2 regions of the Stenotrophomonas sp. YJH_SMC_69 genome follow, and region 1 is predicted to be linked to the other one. Evidence: predicted binding sites of a transcription regulator. Region 1 holds the regulator's gene; the other holds the start of a gene.
What was found. The regulator HrcA, encoded in region 1, represses chaperone genes, less so after heat shock. The targets are predictions, from matches to a motif close to TTNGCACTCNNNNNNNNNGAGTGCNAA.

Region 1 (8,467 bases):
CACGGCCGCAGCGATCAACGGCCCCAGCGCGGTACCGAAGTTGCCACCCACCTGGAACACCGACTGCGCGAAGCCATGGCGACCGCCCGAGGCCAGCCGGGCGATGCGCGAGGCCTCCGGGTGGAAGATGGCCGAACCAATGCCGACCATCGCCGCAGCCATCAGCACCACCGCGTAGTTCGGCGCAAAGCCGAGCAGCAGCATGCCGCACAGGGTCGAGGCCATACCGATCGGCAGCGAGTACGGTGCCGGGCGGCGGTCGGTGGCCATGCCGATCAACGGCTGGAAGATCGACGCGGTGAGCTGGTAGGTCAGCGTGATCAGGCCGATCTGGGTGAAGCTGAGGTTGAAGCCGCCCTTGATCACCGGATAGATGGCCAGGATCAGCGACTGCATCATGTCGTTGACGACATGCGAGGTGGAGATGGCGGCCAGCACGCCGGGAGCCACCGGGCGTGAGGTCGTTGCGGGAGAAGGGGACACAGTCAGGTTGGGGGCGAGCCACGCATGCTACGGTGGGCCCCCACTCCCTTCTGCCGCGTTCGGGTCATGGCCTATCGCAAAAAGGACACTCCCTGCCCGATCCGCGAGACCGCGCCGTGGAACGAAGTGCCGGTACACCGCCCGGTGACCAGCCGCGCCCGGCACTACCCGCCCGGTACCCACATCGCGCCACACCGGCATCGCCGTCACCAACTGGTCTTCGCCATGTCCGGCCTGATGGTGGTGCGCGCGGACGGTGGCCGCTGGGTCGTGCCCTCCACCCGCGCGATCTGGGTTCCGGCCGGTATGGTGCATGCGGTGGACTGCATCGCCGAGGTGCACATGCGCAGCCTGTACGTGGAACCGGACTTCGCGCCGCAACTGCCGGATGGGGCGTTCGCAGTACAGGTGGCGCCGCTGCTGCGCGAACTACTGCTGGCGGCCAGCCTGATCGAGTCCGCGCACGTGGACGACAGCCGCGACGGTCGCGTGGTGCGCCTGCTGCTGGACGAGCTGCACCGCATGGACGTGCTGCCGCTGCACCTGCCCTCGCCCACCGACCCGCGCCTGCAGAGGATCTGCCAGCACATCCAGAAGCATCCCGCCGACGACGCCACGCTGCAGGACTGGGCCCAGGCGCTGCAGGTGGACGTGAAGACCATCCAGCGCCATTTCGCCGGCGAACTGGGCATGACCTTCGGGCAGTGGCGGCAGCAGGCGCGCCTGCTGGCCGCCCTGGAGCGGCTGGCAGTCGGCGACAAGGTCATTGATGTGGCGCTGGCGATGGGCTACGACAGCCCCAGCGCGTTCACCAGCATGTTCAAGCGCCAACTGGGGCAGACGCCCGCGGCGTTTTTCCGCTGATCGCAAACGAAAACGCCGGGCATGGCCCGGCGCTACCGCTCAACGCTTCGGTTGAAAAACTCAGGACGTCATCCGGTCCCAGAAGCCCTTCACGCCATCCATGAACGTCGCCGACTTCGGCGAATGCTTGCGTGCTTCCTCGCCGACAAAGGTGGCTTCGAACTGCTCCAGCAGCTTGCGCTGTTCGTTGGTGAGGTTGACCGGGGTCTCCACCACCACGCGGCAGTACAGGTCGCCCTCGCTGCGGCTGCGCACCGAACGCACGCCCTTGCCGCGCAGGCGGAACAGCTTGCCGGTCTGGGTCTCGGCCGGGATGCGGATTTCCGCTTCGCCGCCGAGGGTCGCCACGCGTACGGTGTCGCCCAGCGCTGCCTGCGAGATGCGGATCGGCACTTCGCAGTGCAGGTCGTCGCCATCGCGCTGGAAGATCGCATGCTCGCGCACGCGCACTTCCACGTACAGGTCACCCGGCGGCGTACCGGCCGGACCGGCCTCACCTTCACCCTGCAGGCGGATGCGGTCGCCGGTATCGACGCCCGCCGGCACCTTCACCGACAGCACCTTGTCTTCCTCGACACGGCCGTTGCCGTGGCAGGTCTTGCAGGGCTTGGCGATGATCTGGCCACGGCCGCCGCAGTTGTGGCAGGCCTGCTGCATGGCGAAGATGCCGCGCTGGATGCGCACCTGGCCGCGGCCATGGCACACATTGCAGGTTTCGACCTTGCCGTCTTCGGAGCCACTGCCATCGCAGTCGCCGCACTCGGCCAGGGTCGGGATCTCGATGCGGCGCTCGACGCCGCGTACCGCTTCTTCCAGGTCCAGCTCCATCACGTAGCCGATGTCGGCGCCGCGACGGGCCTGGCGCGGCCCACCGCCGCCCCCGCCAAAAATGTTGCCGAAGATATCGCCGAAGATATCGTTCATGTCCGGGCCGCCCGGACCACCACCGCCCATGCCGTGCTCGAACGCGGCGTGGCCGTGGCTGTCGTACATGCGGCGCTTGTTGCCATCGGACAGCACTTCGTAGGCTTCCTTGCACTCCTTGAAGGAGGCTTCGGCCGCCGCATCACCCGGGTTGCGGTCCGGGTGGAACTTCATCGCACAGCGACGGTAGGCCTTCTTCAGCTCGTCGTCGGTGGCGGTGCGGGCAACGCCCAGCACTTCGTAGTAATCGCGCTTGCTCATATGGTGAATCTGGTTCCGGAAAGTCGGGATTCGTCAAAGCGGAAGAGCGGAACCAGGTCCGCTCTTGCGTCGGGCGCCCCGACACGCCGGTGGGCGGTCAGGACCCTGATGCGACAACGGGACGCTGATGGCCAGCGTCCCGTGTCGGTCCGGATCAGGACTTCTTGTCGTCCTTGACTTCGGTGAACTCGGCGTCGACCACGTCGTCCTGCGCCTTGCCGGCGTTGCCGGCGTCGGCACCCGGGGCACCGCCCTGGTCGGCCGAAGCAGCGGCGAACAGCGACTGGCCGGCTTCCTCCAGCACCTTCGACTTGGCTTCGATCTGTGCCTTGTCGTCACCCTTCATCGCGGTTTCCAGGTCGGCCAGGGCCGCCTCGACCTTGCCGATGACATCGCCGCCGACCTTGCTGCCGTGCTCGGTGATGGCACTGCGGGTGCCGTGGATCAGGGCATCGGCCTGATTGCGGGCCTGCACCAGCTCCTGGAACTTCTTGTCTTCTTCGCGGTTGGCTTCCGCGTCGGCGACCATGCGTGCGATCTCTTCCTCGGACAGACCCGAACCGGCCTTGATCTCGACCTTCTGTTCCTTGTTGGTCTTCTTGTCCTTGGCCGACACGTGCAGGATGCCGTTGGCGTCGATGTCGAAGGACACTTCCACCTGCGGCAGGCCACGCGGAGCCGGCTCGATGCCGGACAGGTCGAACTTGGCCAGCGACTTGTTGAAGCGGGCCTGCTCGCGCTCACCCTGCAGCACGTGCACGGTCACGGCCGACTGGTTGTCCTCGGCGGTGGAGAACACCTGCGAGGCCTTGGTCGGGATGGTGGTGTTCTTCTCGATGATCTTGGTGAACACGCCGCCCATGGTTTCGATACCCAGCGACAGCGGGGTCACGTCCAGCAGCAGCACGTCCTTGACGTCGCCGCCCAGCACGCCGCCCTGGATCGCAGCGCCCAGTGCCACGGCTTCGTCCGGGTTGACGTCCTTGCGCGGTTCCTTGCCGAAGAATTCGGTCACCGCCTGCTGCACCTTCGGCATGCGGGTCTGGCCACCGACCAGGATCACTTCGCTGATGTCGCTCGAACGCAGGCCGGCATCGTTCAGGGCGACGCGGCACGGCTCGATCGACTTCTTGATCAGGTCTTCCACCAGTGCTTCCAGCTTGGCGCGGGTCAGCTTGATGTTCAGGTGCTTCGGACCCGAGGCGTCAGCGGTGACGTACGGCAGGTTCACTTCGGTCTGCTGGGCGCTGGACAGCTCGATCTTGGCGCGCTCGGCAGCGTCCTTCAGGCGCTGCAGGGCCAGCGGATCCTTGCGCAGGTCGATGCCCTGGTCCTTGTTGAATTCTTCAACCAGGTACTCGATGACGCGGTTGTCGAAGTCTTCGCCGCCCAGGAAGGTGTCGCCGTTGGTGGCCAGCACTTCGAACTGCTTCTCGCCGTCGACGTTGGCGATCTCGATCACCGAGACGTCGAAGGTGCCGCCGCCCAGGTCGTACACCACGATCTTGCGATCCTTGTTGTCGCCCTTGTCCAGGCCATAGGCCAGCGCGGCCGCGGTCGGCTCGTTGATGATGCGCTTGACGTCCAGGCCGGCGATGCGGCCGGCATCCTTGGTCGCCTGGCGCTGGCTGTCGTTGAAGTAGGCCGGCACGGTGATGACCGCTTCGGTGACCTTCTCACCGAGGAAGTCCTCGGCGGTCTTCTTCATCTTCTCCAGCACCTTGGCCGAGATTTCCTGCGGGGCCATCTTCTTGCCATCGCTGGTCGACACCCAGGCATCGCCGTTGTCATGGGCCAGGATGCTGTACGGGACGTGGGCGATGTCCTTCTGCACTTCGGCGTCGGTGAACTTGCGGCCGATCAGGCGCTTCACCGCGTAGAAGGTGTTCTTCGGGTTGGTGACGGCCTGGCGCTTGGCCGAGGCGCCCACCAGGACTTCGCCGTCCTTGGTGTAGGCGACGATCGACGGGGTGGTGCGATCGCCTTCCGAATTCTCGATGACGCGGGCCTTGCCGCCGTCCATGATCGCCACGCACGAGTTGGTGGTGCCGAGGTCGATACCAATGATCTTGCCCATGGGGGAGACTCCTGAGGATGCTTGTTGGGGTCAGTCCGGCCGTTCGGCCGGTGGATGAATACGATGTGGGGGAGGCTCGTGGAACATTCAAGCCATCTCCCGAACGCTGTGTTTCCGGTCGCCCGGCGCGTTCAGCGTCGGGCCGGGTGACGGGACATTCCCGCCTTCCGGCCCTGGAGGGGTCAGTCGGCGGCCACCACCACCAGCGCCGGCCGCAGCAGGCGCTCGTTGAGCAGGTAACCCTTCTGGAACACGGTCACCACGCTGCCCGGGGCGGCGTCTGGGGCCGGCACCTGGCTGATGGCCTGGTGGTGTTCCGGGTTGAACGGCTGGCCGATCGGGTCCAGCAGGACCAGCCCGTTGTCGGCGGCAACCTTCAGCAGCTGCTTGTAGGTCAGCTCCAGGCCCTCGCGCAGCGGATGCGGGTCATCGCCGGCCGCCTTCAAGCCGGCATCCAGGCTGTCGAACACCGGCAGCAGCTCGCCCAGCAGCTTCTCGTTGGCGAACTTGCGGGCCTGCTCGATGTCACGGGCAACGCGCTTGCGCTGGTTCTCGAGGTCGGCGCGCTCACGCAGCGCATCGGCCTTGATCTGCTCGACCTCGGCGCGCAGGCGCTCCACTTCGTCGTTGACGCCGGCGGCGGCGGCCGCATCGGCGGCAGTCTGCTGGGATTCGATATCTGGATGTTCGTGGTTCATGTCTGGGTCCCTGGCGGTCAGTCTCCGCCTCCACCCACCCTAGTGTGGGCGGGATGCTGCGTTTCAAGCGTCGGATGTTCCAGGAGTGCGCCCGGCTGGCGAAAACGCCGCGCCGAGTACATCGGCAGTAGCCTGGACCAGCGGGATCATCCGGTCGTAGGCCATCCGCTTGGGGCCGATCACGCCCAGCACGCCCAGCACCTGGCCATTGGCCGTGTAAGGGGCAGTGACCAGCGAGACGCCCTGCAGCGGCATCATCCCGGTCTCCTCGCCGATGAAGATGCGCACGCCGGGCGCCTGGATGGTCCGCTCCAGCAGCTGCAGGATCTCGCGCTTGCTGGAGAACAGCTCGAACAGCTCGCGCAGCCGCTCCAGGTCGGACAGGTCCTGCACCCCCATCAGACGGGTCTGCCCGGCCACCAGCATGTCGTCGGCCGCCGGCTGCAGGGCCTGCTCGGCCAGCTCGATGCTGTGCGCCAGCAGCTGCTCCAGCTCCGAACGGGCATCACGCAGTTCCAGCAGCAGGCGGGTGCGGATCTCGGCCATCGGCAGGCCGGCGAAATGCGCGTTGAGGTAGTTGGCGACCTGTTCCAGCTGGCCCGGCGCGAACTCCTGGCGGGTCTCGATGACCCGGTTCTGCACCTCGTTGTCGGCGAACACCAGGATCGCCAGCACCCGGCGCCCGTCCAGCGCCACGAAATCGATCTGGCGGAACGCGAACTGCTCGCGCCGCGGGGCGCTGACCACGCCGACGAAGTGGCTCATCGCCGACAGCAGCTCCGAGGCGCTGCCAAGCAGGGCCTGGGTGCTGCCGCCGCCGGCCAGTTCCTGGCGCAGCCGGGCCAGCTCGCCTTCGCCCGGCGGCTGCATCTGCAGCAGGCTGTCGACGAACACCCGGTAGCCATGTGCGGTCGGGACGCGCCCGGCCGAGGTGTGCGGCGAAGCCAGCAGCCCCAGGTCTTCCAGGTCACCCAGGATGTTGCGGATGGTGGCCGGACTGACCTCCAGCCCGGCCACGCGCGCCAGCGTCTGCGAGCCGACCGGCTCACCGTCCTGGATGTAACGCGCGATCAGCGTGCGCAGCAGATGGCGCGCACGCGGGGCAAGCTGGTCGGGAGAACCGTGCATGGAATCAACCTGTGAGACACGGACACTAGATAATGGCGGCGGATCACCTTGGCAAGTCATTGGACCTCCCGCGCCCGCGTGCTAGCGTTGCGCGGCTGCTGACACCCCCTTACCCATGCTCAGACATCTTTCGATCAAGGATTTCGCCGTCGTCCGCGCCACCGAACTGGAGTTCGGGCCAGGCATGACCGTGGTTTCAGGCGAGACCGGCGCCGGCAAGTCACTGATGGTCGACGCGCTGGGCTTCCTGTCCGGCCTGCGCGCCGACAGCGGCGTGGTCCGCCACGGCGCCGCGCGCGCCGAGCTGTCGGCCGAGTTCGCGCTGGACCAGCTGCAGGCCGCGCGCCAGTGGCTGGCCGACAACGAGCTGGACGACGAGGAGCAGTGCCAGCTGCGCCGCGTGATCCGTGCCGATGGCGGCTCGCGGGCCTGGATCAACGGCCGCCCGGTGACCCTGGCCCAGCTGGCCGACCTGGCCTCGCTGCTGGTGGAGATCCACGGCCAGCACGAACAGCAGGCCCTGCTGACGCGCCCGTCGCAGCTGGCCCTGCTGGACGCCTATGCCGGCAACGAGGACGAGCGCCGCCAGGTGCGCCGCGCCGCTGCGGCCTGGCAGGCGCTGGTCGATGAATCGCTGGCGCTGTCGCAGCAGGGCGACGTCAGTGACCGGATCGGCTTCCTGGAGCACCAGCTGCGCGAACTGGACCGCGAAGACCTGGAACCGGAGTCGATTGCCGCGCTGGGCGCCAGCCACCGCCGCCAGGCCCATGCCAGTGCCCTGCTGAGTGCCTGCCAGGCGGCCAGCAACCAGCTCAATGGCGACGACGGCAGTTCCGCGCTGGACCTGCTGCAGCAGGTGCGCCACGAGCTGTCGCGCCTGATCGAACACGACCCGCGCCTGGGCGAGGTCGACGGCCTGATCGAGAATGCCTCGATCCAGCTGCACGAAGCCCTGTCGCTGCTGGACCGCGTGCATGACGACCTCGACGCCGACCCGGAACAGTTCGAGGAGAACGAGCGTCGCCTCGGCCGCCTGCACGACCTGGCCCGCAAGCACCGTGTGCCGATGGACGAGCTGGGCGCGCAGCGCGAGCGCATGCACGCCGAAGTGGAACAGCTGCGTGGTGCTGACGAACGCCTGCAGCGCCTCGCCGGCGAGATCGACAAGGCCGCTGCGGCGTGGCGCGTGCAGGCCGGGCTGCTGACCGCCAGCCGCCGCGCCGCCGCTGCCGAGCTGTCGGCCACCACCACCGGCATCATCGCCGAGCTGGGCATGGGCGGCGGCCAGTTCCTGATCGAGCTGGAACCGCAGGACGCCGGCAAGCCCGACCCGCAGGGTGCCGAGCGCGTGGAATTCCTGGTGGCGGCCAATGCCGGGCAGCCACCGCGTGCCCTGCGCAAGGTGGCCTCGGGTGGCGAACTTTCGCGCATCTCGCTGGCCATCGAAGTGGCCGCGCTGGACCTGGATGCAGTGCCGACCATGGTGTTCGACGAAGTCGACTCCGGCATCGGTGGCGCGGTGGCGGACATCGTCGGCCAGAAGCTGCGCGCCCTTGGCGAGAAGCGCCAGGTGCTGTGCGTGACCCACCTGCCGCAGGTCGCCTCGAAGGGCCATGCCCATTACCGGGTCAGCAAGGCCCCGGTGGAAGGCATGACCCAGAGCGCAGTGGAAAAGCTGGACAGCAAGGCGCGCGAGGAAGAACTGGCGCGCATGCTCGGCGGCGTGGAAGTGAGCAAGGAAGCGCGCGCCGCCGCACGCAAGCTGCTGCAGGTGTAACGCCGGCCGAGCCGAGCATTGGCTCGGCTTCCGCACGGTAGTGCCGGCCGCTGGCCGGCACCCTGATGCGGGTGGATGAAGATCATGAGGTTGCCGGCCAGCGGCCGGCACTACCCCTGTGGCTGCGTCAGATCGACGTTCTCCACCAGGAAATCAAGAAACGCGCGCACCCGCAGCGGCAGGTAGCCGCCCTGCCCCAGGAACACCGCGTGCACCTCTTCCAGGTCACCGGGATTGGCGTCCTCCAGCACCGGC
Region 2 (8,467 bases), on a different contig from region 1:
CGCCGGCCTGCGTCATCGTCAAGCACGCCAACCCGTGCGGCGTGGCCGTCGGCGCCGGCAACGGCGATGCCTACGAGCTGGCCTACGCCACCGACCCGACCAGCGCCTTCGGCGGCATCATCGCCTTCAACAAGCCGCTGGATGCCGCCACCGCCAAGGTGATCCTCGACCGCCAGTTCGTCGAAGTGCTGATCGCCCCGGACTACGAGCCGGCCGCGCTGGAGTACGCGCAGAAGAAGGCCAACGTGCGCGTACTGCGCATCCCGCACGGCGACGGGCTGAACAACTTCGACAGCAAGCGCGTCGGCTCGGGCCTGCTGCTGCAGTCCTCGGACAACCGCGGCATGACCCGCGACGAACTGAAGGTGGTCAGCAGGCTGGCGCCGACCGACAAGCAGTTCACCGATCTGCTGTTCGCCTGGAACGTGGCCAAGTTCGTGAAGTCCAACGCGATCGTCTATGCCAAGGACAACCGCACCATCGGTGTCGGTGCCGGCCAGATGAGCCGCGTGTACTCGGCCCGCATCGCCGGCATCAAGGCCGCCGATGCGAACCTGGTGGTCGAGGGCTCGGTGATGGCCTCCGACGCCTTCTTCCCGTTCCGCGATGGCATCGATGCCGCTGCAGCCGCCGGCATCAAGGCGGTCATCCAGCCGGGCGGTTCGATGCGCGATGCCGAAGTGATCGCCGCCGCCGACGAACATGGCCTGGCCATGGTGTTCACCGGCGTGCGCCACTTCCGCCACTGATCCGCATCACCAAGCCGGGCCCTGCCCGGCTTTTCTCTTCCGTACCCGAGAACCCTGTCCCATGAAGATCCTCGTCATCGGCTCTGGCGGCCGCGAACACGCCCTGGCATGGAAGCTGGCCCAGTCCTCCCGTGTCACCGAAGTGATCGTGGCGCCCGGCAACGCCGGTACCGCCAGCGAAGACACGTGCCGCAACGTGGCAGTCAAGGTCACCGATATCGACGGCCTGCTGGCGCTGGCCCAGGCCGAGGGCGTAGCGCTGACCGTGGTCGGCCCGGAAGTACCGCTGGTGGCCGGCGTGGTCGACCGCTTCCGCGCCGCCGGCCTGCGCATCTTCGGGCCGACCGCCGCCGCCGCGCAGCTGGAAGGCAGCAAGGCCTACGCCAAGGACTTCCTGGCGCGCCACAACATCCCCACCGCGTACTACGCCGTGCACAGCGACGTGGACGCCGCGCTGGCATATGTGCGCGAGAAGGGCGCACCGATCGTGGTCAAGGCCGATGGCCTGGCCGCCGGCAAGGGCGTGATCGTGGCGATGAGCCTGACCGAGGCCGAGGACGCGGTGCGTGACATGCTGTCCGGCAACGCGTTTGGCGATGCCGGTGCGCGCGTGGTCATCGAGGAATTCCTCGACGGTGAGGAAGCCAGCTTCATTTCGATGGTGGACGGCGTGCATGCGCTGCCGATGGCCACCTCGCAGGACCACAAGCGCGTCGGCGACGGCGACACCGGCCCGAATACCGGCGGCATGGGCGCCTATTCGCCGGCCCCGGTGGTGACGCCGGAGGTGCATGCACGGGTGATGCGCGAGGTGGTGAACCCCACCGTGCAGGGCATGATTGCCGACGGCATTCCCTTCACCGGTTTCCTCTACGCCGGCCTGATGATCGATGCCAGCGGCGCACCGAAGGTGATCGAATTCAACGTGCGCTTTGGCGACCCGGAAACCCAGCCAGTGATGCTGCGCCTGCAGTCGGACCTGGTCGAGCTGGTGGAAGCGGCCATCGATGGCCGCCTGGATGAGGTCGAAGCGCAGTGGGACGCGCGCCCGTCGCTGGGCGTGGTGCTGGCGGCCAGGCCGTACCCGGAAGCGCCGATCACCGGTGACGTGATTTCCGGCCTGGACGACGTGCCGGCCAGTGCCAAGGTGTTCCATGCCGGTACGGCATTGGATGCTCAGGGCCACGTGGTCAGTGCGGGCGGTCGCGTGCTGTGCGTGGCCGCACTGGGCGACAGCGTGCGCGACGCGCAGGCCAATGCCTACGCCGGCGTGGCCAAGGTGAGCTGGGCCAACGCGTTCCACCGCAACGACATTGGCTGGCGCGCGATCGCACGCGAAGAGTGACGACCGCGCCGCAGCCACGCAGGGCGTGGCTCTACTGACATTGGTAGATCCACGCCATGCATGGATGAGAACGCCACCGAAAAGAAAAGGCCCGGCAATGCCGGGCCTTTTCATTGCTTCAACACCGTCCCGCCTTACGCGGTGAACAGCGCCTTCATCTTCTTCAGCGCGTTCGCTTCAACCTGGCGGATGCGCTCGGCCGACACGCCGTACTCGTCGGCCAGCTCCTGCAGCGTCACCTTGCTGTCGGCATCCAGCCAGCGGCGGCGGATGATGTCACGCGAACGCGCATCCAGTTCCGCCAGGCCTTCGCGCAGCAGCTGCATCTGGTTGTCTTCGCTGTCCTCGCGCTCGTAGGCCATCGACGGGTCTTCGTCATCGGCGACCAGGAACGCAGCCGGCGACGGCGGTGCGTGTTCGTTGTCCTCGTCGGTCGGCGCATCGAACCCGATATCGCGACCCGACAGGCGCGACTCCATTTCCATGACCTCGCGCTCGGACACGTTCAGGTCCTTGGCCACCGCGCTCACTTCCGCCGCGTTCATCCAGCCCAGGCGCGTCTTCGACTTGCGCAGGTTGAAGAACAGCTTGCGCTGCGCCTTGGTGGTGGCGACCTTCACGATGCGCCAGTTCTTCAGGATGAACTCGTGCATCTCGGCACGGATCCAGTGCACCGCGAAGGAAACCAGGCGCACGCCCATGTCCGGGTCGAAGCGCTTGACCGCCTTCATCAGGCCGATGTTGCCTTCCTGGATCAGGTCGCCCAGGGCAAGGCCGTAGCCGTTGTAGCCGCGGGCCACGTGCACCACGAAGCGCAGGTGCGAATGCACCAGCTCGCGGGCAGCGTCCAGATCGTTGCCGTCGCGGAAGCGACGGGCCAGGTCCTGTTCGTCATCGACCGACAGCACCGGGATCTGGTGCACGGCACCGATGTAGGCGTCCAGCGAACCGAGCGCACTGGGAATCGGGAGATTGTTTGCCACAAGGGCAGTAGAGGTGTTCTGGCTCATAGGCACCCATCTTAGCAGTCCGGGATTTGGACTGCTAAAGGAGGAAAAAGTTCCAGCATCCCATTGATGCAACACTGGTCCCAAACAGAGCCCTACCGTAGCGCGATTTGATGACAGTGGCGAGCATGCTTTTTGGGATTCACAATCCCTTGGAATTCAAGCAATTACCTGCCGTAAAGCGGCCGATTCCGGTCAAGCGGAGCTGAACGGGCCGTTCTGAAGGCCCATTCAGGCCCGGGAACGTTGCCCGCTGTTCAGGCCCAGCGGCCCGCCGGCCCTCAGAGTGCCGAGCGCGGCGGCAGCGACCAGTCGATCGGGGCCTGGCCGCGGCGCTGCAGGTACTCGTTGGCCATCGAGAAATGACGACAGCCGAGGAAGCCCCGATGGGCCGAAAGCGGCGACGGATGCGGCGACTTCAGCACGCGATGGCGGCGGGTGTCGATCACCTTGCCCTTCTGCTGCGCATAGGCGCCCCAGAGCATGAACACCAGCCCTTCGCGCTCGCGGTTGAGCACATCCACCACGTGGTCGGTGAAGCCTTCCCAGCCACGACCCTGGTGCGCACCGGCCTTGCCCTCTTCCACCGTCAGTACCGCATTGAGCAGCAGCACGCCACGCTGCGCCCACGGAATCAGGCAGCCGTGGTCCGGACGCGGGATACCGAGATCGCTCTCGATCTCCTTGTAGATGTTCAGCAGCGACGGCGGCACCGGCACGCCCGGCGGCACCGAGAAACTCAGGCCATGTGCCTGGCCGCGACCGTGGTACGGGTCCTGCCCGAGGATCACCACCTTCACCTGCTCGAACGGCGTGGCGTCGAACGCGGCGAAGATCTGCGGGCCGGGCGGGAACACCGCCGCGCCACTGGCCTTGCGCTGGCGCAGGAAGCTGGACAGCTCGCGCATCTGCGGCTGCAACAGATAATCGCCGACATGCTGCTTCCAGCTCGGTTCCAGCTGGATCGTCGGGGTGTCGGCTACTTCATCCATCATCGCAACAGAGGTCCATCGTTCAATCGGGCCAGCCTCAGCTGGAACAGCACCTTGGTGACCAGCAGCCGTTCTTCGATCGGCTTGAGCACCAGGTCGTTGGCACCGGACTGCAGCAGCCCGGTCTGGTTGTGCGGGTTGCCATCGCCGGTCATCACCAGCACCGGCAGGCGGCGCTTGCCGTAGCCGAAATCCACGCGCACGCGCTGCACCACGTCGCGACCGCTCAGTTCGCCCTTCAGGGTGACGTCGGTCAGCACCAGGTCGATGCGGTGGCGACTGCGGCCCAGCGACTCGGCGGTGAGCAGGGTGAACGCTTCTTCGGCGCTGACCACGTGCAGCACGTTCAACTGCTGGCGTTCCAGCATGCGCTTGGTGGCCTCGGCCACCACGCGGCTGTCCTCGATATAGAGGATGGTGGCACCGGGGATGGTCTGCGGCTGCACGTAGCCGCGGATGAAGGTCGCCAGTGCTTCATGGCCGAGCGATTTGTCGAAATAGTCGGTGACGTACTCGGTGAAGCGGCGCTGCTCCAGGTGCTGCTGGGCATCGCCGGAGACCACGATCACCGGCACATAGGCCTGGCCGGCCGCTTCGCGCACCATCCGCGCCAGCGCCAGGCCGTCGCCATCGCGCAGGGTCAGCGAGGTCGTCACCAGGTCCACCGGCCCCTGTGCCAGCGCCTGCTGTGCGTCCTCGATGCTGTCGCAGCCGATCACCTCCACGCCCGGCAGGTCACGCTGCAGGACGTCGGCGATCAGCTTGCGCACCAGCTTCGAGCCATCGACCACCATCACCCGCGTCGCGGGCCCTTCAAGGTGTTTCAGCGCTTGCGGTTGCATGCCGGTCTCAGGTGTCGGTCGGGCGGGTCTGGCGGAGGAAGTGGCCGGTGACCAGCCAGGCGCCCAGCCAACCCAGCAGCAGCGTGCCGAGCAGGACCAGGCCGCCGTGCAGCAGGTCCAGGCCGTGCAGTACGAACGGGCTGCCGTAGCTGCGCGAGAGTTCGGCCAGCGGCATGCGCAGGGCGGCACCCGCAGCGCCGATCAGGGCCAGCGCCACCGCGCCGGCGCCCAGGCCGTACCACGCGCCCAGGTACAGGAACGGGCGGCGGATGAAGCCATCGCTGGCGCCGAGAAGCTGCAGCACGCCGATCTCTTCGCGGCGGGCCTGGATGTCCAGGCGCACCGTGTTGCCGACCACCAGCGCGGCACCTGCGCCGAGCAGGACCGACAGCACCTGCACCAGCCGCGCACCGAAGGCAAGCCAGGCATCCAGGCGCTGGCGCCACAGCGCATCGTGCTGCACCAGATCGGCCTCGGGCAGGCTTTCCAGCGCGCGCGCCAGGCGTGCGTCGTCCTTGCCCTGGCCGGGAGTGATCACCAGCAGCGAAGGCAGCGGATTGTCGTTGAGTGCGTCGATCGCCTCACCCAGGCCGGCATCGCGCAGTTCCTGCAGGCCCTGCTCGGGCGTGCGCACGTTCACTTCGGCCACGTCGTCGCGGTCGCGCAGCTGGCCGGCCAGGCGCAGCGCGCCGGGTGCATCGACGTTGCCCTTCAGGAACACGTTGATGTCGCGCGACTGCTGCACGCTGCCGGCGAACTGCTTGAGGTTGTCCAGCGCGATCGACAGGCCCAGCGGCAGCGCCAGCGCCAGCGCCATGACCATCACCGTCAGCAGGGTCGCCCATGGCTTGCGGCAGGCGCGGCCCAGGCTGAACACCACGCTGTGCACGTGGTGCTGGAACCAGACGCCCACGCGCGAGGGGGCGGCGGCTTCGCTGTTTTCGTTCTTCGCCATCGGTTACTCCGCCAGGTCCTGCGGCGAGATGTCATCCACCAGCCGGCCATGGTCGAGGATCAGCACGCGCTTGCGCATGCGGCGCAGCAGCGGCAGGTCGTGGCTGACCACCAGCACGCTGGTGCCGCGCGAGGGCAGCTCGGCGAACAGGGCCATGATCTCCGCCGCCAGGGTCGGGTCGAGGTTGCCGGTCGGCTCATCGGCCACCAGCAGCTTGGGCTCGCCGACGATGGCGCGGGCGATGCCCACGCGCTGCTGCTCGCCGGCCGACAGCTGCGAGGGCAGCGCCTTCTCGCGATGGCCCAGGCCCATCCGCTCCAGCACCGAGCGCACGCGCTTGCTGATGTCGCCACGGCGGGTGCCGCGCAGGATCAGCGGCAGCGCCACGTTCTCGGCGATCGAGCGGTCCATCAGCAGCCGGTGGTCCTGGTAGACCGCGCCCACCGCGCGTCGGTGGCGGGGCACGTCGCCGCCGCGCACCTTCAGCAGGTTGCGCTCGTCGAACACCACCGCGCCGCGGCTGGGCCGCTCGTCGAGGTGGATCAACTTGAGCAGGGTGCTCTTGCCCGCACCGGAATGGCCGGTGACGAACAGCATCTCGCCCGGCGCGACCTCGAAGCTGACATCGATCAGCGCCTCGTGGCCACCGGCGTACTGTTTGCTGACATTGTCGAAGCGCAGGACACTCATGCCCCGATTATGCAGGAGCGGCGCGACCTCGTGGAGACGGTCGCGCGATAGGTAGTGCCGGCCGCTGGCCGGCAGCTGTGTGGGTTGCCTACCAGGGTGGGTGCCGACCGTTGGTCGGCACACCGGTCAAGGTCACCCGACCAACGGTCGGGGGCTACCTGCTGATCGGCAGCGCCGATCAGCTGCCCGACAGCATCCGGCGGATCTTGCGGCCGATGCGGGTCAGGAACGAATCGCCGCTGTCGGCCGCCGTGCGCACCGGCTTGGCCACCACCTGCACCGGGGTCACCGGGCTGGCGCCGTTGCCGGCGTTGGCCTGCACGCCCTCGCCACCCTCGACCGGACGGCCGTGGCGACGACGACGGCGCTTGCGCGGCTTGCGCTCGCCATCCACGGCACCTTCCGGCGCGCCCTCGGCGCGGGGCGGGCGCGGCGGACGCGGAGCCTGGGCGACAGCGGCTTCAGCACCTTCGGCCGGGGCAGCTGCAACCTGCTCGCCTTCCACGCGCGGCTTGCGCGGGCCACGCGAACGGCGCTCGCCGCTGCGCTCACCGTCGCGACGCTCGCCACGGCCACCGCCGGAGCGGCCCCCACTGCGACCACCACCACGGCGCTCTTCTTCAGCGGCGCGGGCTTCGCGCGCTTCACGGAAGATCTGGCCGACGCTCTCGTTCTCCTCACCTTCCTCGCCAGCAGCCGGGGCCGGGCGTTCCGGGCGCGGCAGCGGCGTCAACAGTTCCTTGGTGACCGGCTCGGACGGGATCTTCTGCTCGATGTAGGCCTCGATGTCCGGCAGGCCCATCGCGTAGCGTTCGCAGGCGAAGCTGATCGCATCACCCTCTTCGCCCAGGCGCGCGGTACGACCGATGCGGTGCACGTAGTCTTCGGCGTCGAACGGCAGGTCGTAGTTGTAGACGTACTTGATGCCGTCGATGTGCAGGCCACGCGCGGCCACGTCGGTGGCCACCAGGATTTCCAGCTGGCCCTTCTGGAAGCGGTTGAGCAGGCTCTCACGCTTCTTCTGCGGCACGTCGCCGGACAGCACGCCGACGCGGTAGCCGGCCTTTTCCAGCGAGCGGGCGACGCGCTCGACGAACACCTTGGTATTGACGAACACCATGGTGCGCGCGCCTTCACTGCGCGACAGCAGGCCCAGCAGCAGCGGGATCTTCTCGTCGTCGGCCGGGAAATAGATGCGCTGGCGCACGCGCGCAGCGGTGATGGTCTCGGCTTCGACCACCAGCTTCTGCGGCTCGTTCATGTGCTCGTAGGCCAGCTCCAGCACGCGATGGCTGAGGGTGGCACTGAACAGCAGGGTCTGGCGGATGGTGCGTTCCGGCATGCGGCGCAGCAGGAAGCGGATGTCCTTGATGAAGCCCAGATCGAACATGCGATCGGCTTCGTCCAGCACGCAGATCTCGCAGGCGTGCAGCGAAACCACCTTGTGCTGCTTGACGTAGTCGATCAGGCGACCCGGGGTGGCGATGATCACGTCCACGCCCTGCTGCAGCAGCTCACGCTGCTTGTCGTAATCCACGCCACCGTAGACCAGCGCGAAACGCAGGCCCAGGTCGGAACCGAACTTCACCGCATCCTTGTGGATCTGGATGGCCAGTTCGCGGGTCGGGGCAAGGATCAGCGCACGCGGATCCTCCGGCTTGCGGTCGGCCAGCGCCGGGCGGGTCAGCAGGCGGTTCACGACAGCGACCAGGAAGGCCAGGGTCTTGCCGGTGCCGGTCTGGGCCTGGCCGGCAACATCACCGCCGGGCAGCGCGACCGGCAGGGTCAGCGCCTGGATCGGGGTGCAGCGGGTGAATCCGGCTCCTTCAAGGCCGGCCTGCAGGGCCGGATGCAGCTCGAAGGAGGAGAAGGTCAAATCGGTCAGCG

Region 2: the regulator HrcA is predicted to act here: its motif matches at 3,116-3,142, upstream of rpoH (RNA polymerase sigma factor RpoH).

The regions. Positions count from the first base shown of each region.
Region 1 is NZ_JCAFTS010000005.1:318,002-326,468, forward strand. It holds gene AC5P8F_RS11520 (MFS transporter) at 1-450, opposite strand, end outside; gene AC5P8F_RS11525 (AraC family transcriptional regulator) at 550-1,347, shown strand; gene dnaJ (molecular chaperone DnaJ) at 1,408-2,532, opposite strand; gene dnaK (molecular chaperone DnaK) at 2,687-4,609, opposite strand; gene grpE (nucleotide exchange factor GrpE) at 4,792-5,307, opposite strand; gene hrcA (heat-inducible transcriptional repressor HrcA) at 5,371-6,435, opposite strand; gene recN (DNA repair protein RecN) at 6,551-8,212, shown strand; gene AC5P8F_RS11555 (LysR family transcriptional regulator) at 8,323-8,467, opposite strand, start outside.
Region 2 is NZ_JCAFTS010000002.1:161,419-169,885, reverse strand. It holds gene purH (bifunctional phosphoribosylaminoimidazolecarboxamide formyltransferase/IMP cyclohydrolase) at 1-749, shown strand, start outside; gene purD (phosphoribosylamine--glycine ligase) at 811-2,094, shown strand; gene rpoH (RNA polymerase sigma factor RpoH) at 2,229-3,104, opposite strand; gene ung (uracil-DNA glycosylase) at 3,383-4,096, opposite strand; gene AC5P8F_RS03855 (response regulator) at 4,093-4,935, opposite strand; gene ftsX (permease-like cell division protein FtsX) at 4,943-5,890, opposite strand; gene ftsE (cell division ATP-binding protein FtsE) at 5,894-6,580, opposite strand; gene rhlB (ATP-dependent RNA helicase RhlB) at 6,759-8,467, opposite strand, start outside.